3 regions of the Rhodococcus sp. FW305-130 genome follow, and region 1 is predicted to be linked to each of the others. Evidence: riboswitches for the same ligand, from Rfam matches in the RefSeq annotation. Region 1 holds a riboswitch; each other region holds the start of a gene.
The links. Region 1 has a riboswitch for cobalamin ahead of AC3WQS_RS10685 (CbtB domain-containing protein). Riboswitches for the same ligand answer to the same signal wherever they lie in the genome.
Positions count from the first base shown of each region.

Region 2: it holds a riboswitch for cobalamin, as region 1 does, so the genes downstream of both, AC3WQS_RS06665 (ABC transporter substrate-binding protein) here and AC3WQS_RS10685 (CbtB domain-containing protein) in region 1, are expected to answer to the same signal.
Region 3: it holds a riboswitch for cobalamin, as region 1 does, so the genes downstream of both, cobN (cobaltochelatase subunit CobN) here and AC3WQS_RS10685 (CbtB domain-containing protein) in region 1, are expected to answer to the same signal.

Region 1 is NZ_JBYTAP010000003.1:141,757-144,016, forward strand. It holds gene AC3WQS_RS10675 (flavin-containing monooxygenase) at 1-303, shown strand, start outside; gene AC3WQS_RS10680 (CbtA family protein) at 363-1,139, opposite strand; gene AC3WQS_RS10685 (CbtB domain-containing protein) at 1,130-1,324, opposite strand; cobalamin riboswitch at 1,350-1,488, opposite strand; gene mhuD (mycobilin-forming heme oxygenase MhuD) at 1,576-1,884, opposite strand; gene AC3WQS_RS10695 (alpha/beta fold hydrolase) at 1,930-2,260, shown strand, end outside.
Region 2 is NZ_JBYTAP010000002.1:119,163-121,422, forward strand. It holds gene AC3WQS_RS06660 (MMPL family transporter) at 1-746, opposite strand, end outside; cobalamin riboswitch at 816-963, shown strand; gene AC3WQS_RS06665 (ABC transporter substrate-binding protein) at 1,080-2,075, shown strand; gene AC3WQS_RS06670 (FecCD family ABC transporter permease) at 2,072-2,260, shown strand, end outside.
Region 3 is NZ_JBYTAP010000006.1:380,122-382,381, forward strand. It holds gene cobN (cobaltochelatase subunit CobN) at 1-1,347, opposite strand, end outside; cobalamin riboswitch at 1,387-1,519, opposite strand; gene cobG (precorrin-3B synthase) at 1,571-2,260, shown strand, end outside.

The DNA.
Region 1 (2,260 bases):
GTCTACGCGACCGGCTACGGCTCGATGAACGGCTGGGTGGCGGATCTGATCGGCCAGGACACCGCCGACAAGGTCGGCAAGGTGTGGGGCCTGGGCTCGAATACCACCAAGGATCCGGGACCGTGGGAAGGCGAGCAGCGCAACATGTGGAAGCCGACGCAGCAGGAAGCGCTGTGGTTCCACGGAGGCAATCTGCACCAGTCGCGCCACTACTCGCTGTACTTGGCGTTGCAGTTGAAGGCGCGCTACGAGGGCATCCCGACGCCGGTGTACGGACTGCAGGAAGTGCATCATCTGAGCTGAAATAGAACTGCTGTGCGCCTTTATTAACCGCCCGCGGTTAATAAAGGCGCACAGCAGGATCAGCGAAGGGCGTACTTCTTTGCTACTTCGGTGTTCTTGGTCGCGCGCTCGGTGAGGAAGGCGAATGCCAACCCGAGTACGAGCCAGAGCGTCGCCTGCGTAGCGAGCGAGGAAAGTCGGAACTCCCACAGCAGAGTTGCCGGGAAGTCCTCGCCCACCTCGTTGATGCCGGGAAGCGAGACGTAACCGATCGTGGCGATCACCAGGAACGCAGCCACCGGAGCAGCGATGCGCACGCTGAGGAACTCGTGCCCGGAAACTGCCTTTGCCGCCGCTGCTGCCGCGGTGACGGACAGTAGCCCGAGAATCACGGCGGCCAGCCACAGCAGTGTGCGCTGGTTGATGGTGTCGGGATCTCCGACGGCCGGCGGATTGGCCGGGTACTTGAAGAAGGGCACGGCCTCGATGGCCAGCCAACCACCGACGGCGATGGTGATCGCCAACAACGGCCCGGACATTCCGGTGAGTCGTCGAGCGTAATTGGCAACGACCGAGAAGATCGCCCCGAGTGCCAGTCCGGCCAGCGCTGTGGCCAGGAACAGCCCGGCGCGCTGCCCGTCGCGGCTCACCAGTGGTTCTTCTTCGTCACCGTGCGAATGCCCAGCGGCTTCGCCGGCAACCTCACCGGTGGCGCTGTTGGCTTCTTCGATCGCAATGGCGGCATTGACGTGCGGTTCACCCAGCACGAATGCAACTCCGCCGGCAAGGATGCCTGCGATCAAACCAGCCAACAAACCACGAATGAGAAGCTTCGTGAAATTGTCGACTAGTGGCACGGCAGGCCCATCAAGTGTCGACCGTCGTGCATCAATTCATGCATGTACATGCCGGTGCGAGAGATAGCGCCCTGGTCGAATCCGACCAGGTAGAGAGCGAGCATCGCGAACAGAACTACTGCAGCGGCGAGGAAAGCAAGACGAGTCGAATCGATCGACGTATCGGGAGAATAGGCGAGAGCCATCGAAGCCTCCTGGGATTTTCGCGTCCCCTAGGTCCATGCGATGGCCGAAGTGTCTGGCTGTCGAAATAGTCGTGCCGAAAAAGGCACTTCACCTCGAATTACAGTGGCGCGACCGCTCCGGGCTTTCACCGGATTCCTGTCGGACCATCGCGTTTACATGCGAACTTTTGCACTACTGCCCGCACCGTGTCAACGCGTAAGCCGAGATGACCGTCGATTGTGCCCGCCAAGGCGGGCACAATCGTTCTAGATCAGCTCTTTGCGGCGACGTCCAGAACAACTTCGAACTCGAGCAACGACGCACCCGAAGCGACGGGCTTCGCACGCTCGCCGGAATGGGCTTCGCGGGCAGGGCCGTCACGCCAATCGGCGAACGCCTGCTCGGACTCCCACTGCGTCACCACGAAGTAGCGGCTCTCACCTGCGGTGGGGCGGAGGAGTTGGAATCCGAGAAAGCCCGGGGAGTTCTCGACTGCATGAGCGCGTGCTGCGAAGCGCTTCTCCAGTTCGGGGCCGGCGCCCTCGGGGACCTCGATTGCATTGATCTTCACGACTGCCATGCAAGCGACATTACCCGCGCACCTTCACCGCGTACCGTGACACTCGTGTTGCATGACGAAGGTGGAACAGGACAACCGATTCTGTTGTTGCACGGCCTCATGGGCAGCTCGAGGACGTGGCGACGCCAGGTGCCCTGGATCCGCGAGTTCGGCCACGTCTACACGTTCGACGCCGCCGGTCACGGCCGGCCCGCGCCGTCAGAGCTGACCACCGAGGCATTCGTCGACGACCTGGCATCTGCCGTTGCGTCCATCGAGGAGCCGATGATCGTGATCGGCCATTCGATGGGGGCTCTGCACGCGTGGTGCTTCGCCGCATCGCATCCCGAAAAGGTTTGTGCACTGGTCCTCGAAGACATGGCTCCGGATTTTCGCG
Region 2 (2,260 bases), on a different contig from region 1:
AACAGTCCGTAGTCGATTGCAAGTCCCAACCCGAGAAGAGAAGCGACGTTGATCGAGAACGAGGACACATCGGTGATCAGCGTGAGGATTCGCAGAACCGCCAAGGCGCTCAAGACGCTGAGTACACCCACGAATACCGGAACCGCCGCAGCGACGATGCCGCCGAAGATGAAGACCAGCAGCACCAGAGTGATCGGAATGGCGATGGCTTCGGCGACCACCAGGTCTTTCTCCAGCTTGGTGTTGAAGGCAACGCCGACGACGGTATTGCCCGCGAATTGTGCCTCGGCACCTTCAACTTCGAGCTTCGGCAAGAGATCGGCGAAAGTGGCCGGTGTGACGCCCGAGTCCGGTGCCAACGTGATCGCAACGGCCGCCATGGATCCGTCGTTCGAGAGCAGGCTGGCCTTGGCCGCGGCGTCTGTTCCCCAATACGACTTCACCGACGCGGTCGGCACTTCCGTTTTGAACTGGTCGACGGCGGCCGTTACTGCCGGCCCGATGTCGTCGAGGGTCTTACCGTCGGTGGGTGAGTAGATCGCGATGATGTCCGGGGTCTGCGGCCCGAGATTGTCTTCGATGATGTCCGCAACCTTCGCGGAGTCGCTGCCCGGATCGATGAAGCCGCCCTGGCTGAGCTTGCCGAACACTCCGAGTCCCCACACCCCACTGATGAGAACTATCAGAACCGCGAGGCTCAGTACCCACCATTTCCGGGCGACGACGGTTTGGGCCCAGCGTGTCATGTATCAACTCCGGTGTGTGGGGGCGTCTGGCCAGATCGACTGTAGTGGGCGTTTGGTCTTGAATCGGAAACGTCATGCATACTGCTCGAAGCACTTGCAAGCCACGTGTGTGGGGGAAGCCGGTCCGAATCCGGCGCTGACCCGCAACGGTAGGTCGATTCTCGGTAGTCACCGAGCGTCGGCAAGCCCGATTACCCACCGCGCGGTGTGCGACATCCATTCGTCGTGGTCTACGAAAAGGAAGTCCAGCAGGAGCTCTGGCCGAGTATCAGTGTGCGGGCGGAGTTGTCTGTCGGATTCTCATTCGTGGCTCAGAGCCCTTACGAGGTCCCCGTGTCACTTCAGTTCTCCCCGTCCCGCGCCGCCGCTGTTCTCATCGCGGTCGCCTTGGTTTCGGCAGGTTGTTCCAAAGGCCAGGAATCAGAGTCCGCGTCTGCTGCGGAATCCTTCGCACAGCCTGTGTCCGTGACCAACTGCGATCGAGAGATGACCTTCGACTCGCCGCCGCAGCGCATCGTGTCTTTGAACGGGCATGTCACCGAGGTGCTCATCGAAATCGGTGCGGGTGACCGGATCGTCGGTCGGGCGTACAGCGACAATCCGCCAACTGCGGAGACCGCCGATGCATTCAACAAGATTCCCAGCCTCTCCGATACGTTCCCCAGCATGGAGCAGGTTCTCGACGTCGATCCGGACTTCGTGGTCGGAGGAATGACCAGTGCCTTCAACGAGAAGCAGGGCCGTTCCCGAGACGCTTTCGGCGAGCGCGGAATCAACACCTTCCTCTTCTCGGAATACTGTGGCACCGGTTTCCCCGACATCGGATTGCTCGAGAACGACTACACGCAACTCGGTCGAGTCCTGGGCGTTGAAGATTCCGCCCGCGAGGTCGCAGAGGAGATCAGCGATGGTCTCGATTCCGTCCGCGCTTCGGTCGGGGACGCGGCGCCGGTACCGACCTTCTTCTACGACAGTGGTGACCAGGTTCCGACGACTATCGGCGGAGTCGGCGTCGGTCAATTGGTCGCGGAATACTCCGGTGTCTCGAACATCTTCGCCGAAGGGACAAAGCCCTACATCGACGCATCGTGGGAAGCTGTTGCCGAGCGTGCACCCCAGGCGATCGTGGTCATCGACTACGGCGACAAGACGGCCGAGCAGAAGATCGACTTCCTCCGTGCCCAGCCGTTGATGGCGACCACCCCTGCTGTGCAGCAGAACCGGTTCGTCGTGGTTCCTCTCGCGGACCTGTTCGAGAGTTCACGGTTGGTGCGTTCGGCACAGACCATCGCGACGGCCTTCCATCCGGGCGCTGACGCGGCGAAGTGACCCGCACGCGTTACGGGTACGGCGCCCTACTTGTCGGCTTGGCGGTCGCCTTGGCGATCGTCCTGGGGTTGGCCGTCTCCTTGGGATCGGTTCGCATTCCCGTCGGTGACGTCTGGGCGATAGTCGGAGCCCGTTTGGCGCCAGGGACTTTCGAAACGTGGTGGACCGCGGCGCGGGAGTCGATC
Region 3 (2,260 bases), on a different contig from region 1:
GCCCCAGTGTTCCTCGACTCCGCTGCGCAACTCTTCGGGCAGGGTGGCGAACCAGTCGCGGTACTTCGCTGCCGAGATGCGGATCGGATTGCCCTCTAGCTGCTCGGCGGTAAGCCAGTCGGGATCCTGTCCGCCGGCCGCAATCAGGGCGTGGATCAGCGCATCGCCGTCCTTGGCCGCCAGGCCGGGAACTGCGTCAGGACCGTCGACCGGACCGAGGTCGTAACCGGCAGAACGCATTTCGGTGAGCAGATCGATTGCGCTCGCCGGAGTGTCGAGGCCGACGGCGTTGCCGATACGGGCGTGCTTGGTCGGGTACGCCGAGAGCATCAGAGCAACGCGACGCTGGGTGGTCGGAATGTGACGAAGCTTGCCGTGACGGACGGCGATACCGGCGACACGGGCAGCGCGCTCGACATCGGGGACGTACGTGGACAGCCCGTCGGAGTCGATTTCCTTGAAGGAGAAAGGGACGGTGATGATGCGACCGTCGAACTCCGGCACCGCGACCTGCGTCGCGACGTCGAGAGGCGACAGTCCGTCGTCGTTCTCGTCCCAGGTGGCGCGGCTACTGGTCAGGCACAGCCCCTGCAGGATCGGGACGTCGAGTGCAGCGAGTGCGGCGACGTCCCAGGCTTCGTCGTCCCCACCAGCGGACGCGGTGGCGGGCTTGGTGCCGCCGGCAGCAAGAACTGTCACGACCATGGCGTCGGCGCGGCGGAGCGTGCTCAGAAGTTCGGCTTCTGCGGTTCGCAGAGATGCGCAGTAGATCGGGAGCGCGGTGCCACCGGCCTCGGCGACCGCGTCGCACAACGCCTGGATATACCGGGTGTTTCCGGCCAAATGCTGGGCGCGGTAGTACAGAACTGCGATGACCGGACCGCTCGCCGAGTCGAGATCGGGCGAGAAATCAGCGATGCCCCAGGAAGGCAGGTGAGCCGGCGGCTCGAAACCGTGGCCGGTGAGCAGGACGGTGTCGGAGAGGAAGTGGTGCAGCTGTGCCAGATTCTGTGTGCCACCCTCAGCCAGGTAGTTGTGCGCCTCGGCAGCAACACCGGCGGAGACCGTCGAGCACTCCATGAGGTCGGCATCCGGCGCGTGCTCGCCGCCGAGAACGACTACGGGGAGTCCGGAGGCGAGGACCATCTCCAAGCCGTCTTCCCAGCTGCGACGGCTGCCAAGGATACGAACGATCACGAGGTCGACGCCGTCGAGCAAGGGCGGCAAGTCCTCCGAGACCAGCAAGCGTGAGGGGTTGGCCCAGCGATAGGAGACGCCGTCGCCGGCTTCCTGGCTGGCGCGGGCGCTCAGCAGATCGGTATCGGACGTGGAGAGCAGAAGAATCACGGGTGAAGCCTTCCTGGGGTTTCGCGCCCCGTGGCACAGATCTGTCATCGACGGCGGTTGAGGGTCTGACTCGTGTTTCCGAGCGGAAACACGTCCCGCTCGAGCAACACTCACAGTGGCGCGACCGCACCGGACTTTCACCGGTTTCCTCAACTGCCGTCACTGGTGGTGGTGATGCTACCGGTCCGCAGAAGGCACTCATGACAGGTCGTACCCTGGAGCCATGCCCACGGACCGTTCACAGCCAGACGCGTGCCCGGGTGCACTGCAAGTTCACCACGCCGCCGACGGCGCACTGGCACGCGTGCGCCTACCCGGCGGACTCCTCACCCCGGTCCAATTGCAGACGCTCGCCGACGCAGCGCGCGATCTCGGCAACGGGCAGATGGAACTCACCTCGAGGGGCAACGTCCAACTGCGCTCGGTCTCGGACCCCGAAGCCTTCGCAGCGCGAATCGCGTCGGCCGGTCTGCTGCCGTCCGCGACGCACGAGCGAGTGCGCAACATCCTCGCGTCCCCACTGTCCGGCCGTATCGGGGGCGTCGCCGACATTCGTGAACTGGTCCACCGTCTCGATTCGGCGATCCAAGCGGATCACGCATTGGCGGATCTGCCAGGGCGAACCCTGTTCACCCTCGACGACGGGCGCGGAGACATCACCGGGCTACGGGGCGATTTCGGACTCCATGCGCGCAGCGCCACCGAGCATTCACTGGTGCTCGCCGGTCACCACACCACTCATCTCGTCCAGGCGGACGACGCCGTCGAATTGCTCCTCGAGGCGGCTCGATCATTCCTCGACGTCCGCGACAAGCACTGGCGCCTGGCCGAGGTTCCGGACGGTATCGAACGCACCCTCGAGCAGCTGGGTCTGAGCGCCGAGTCCACCGGTGCGGCGGACCTCACGCCGGAT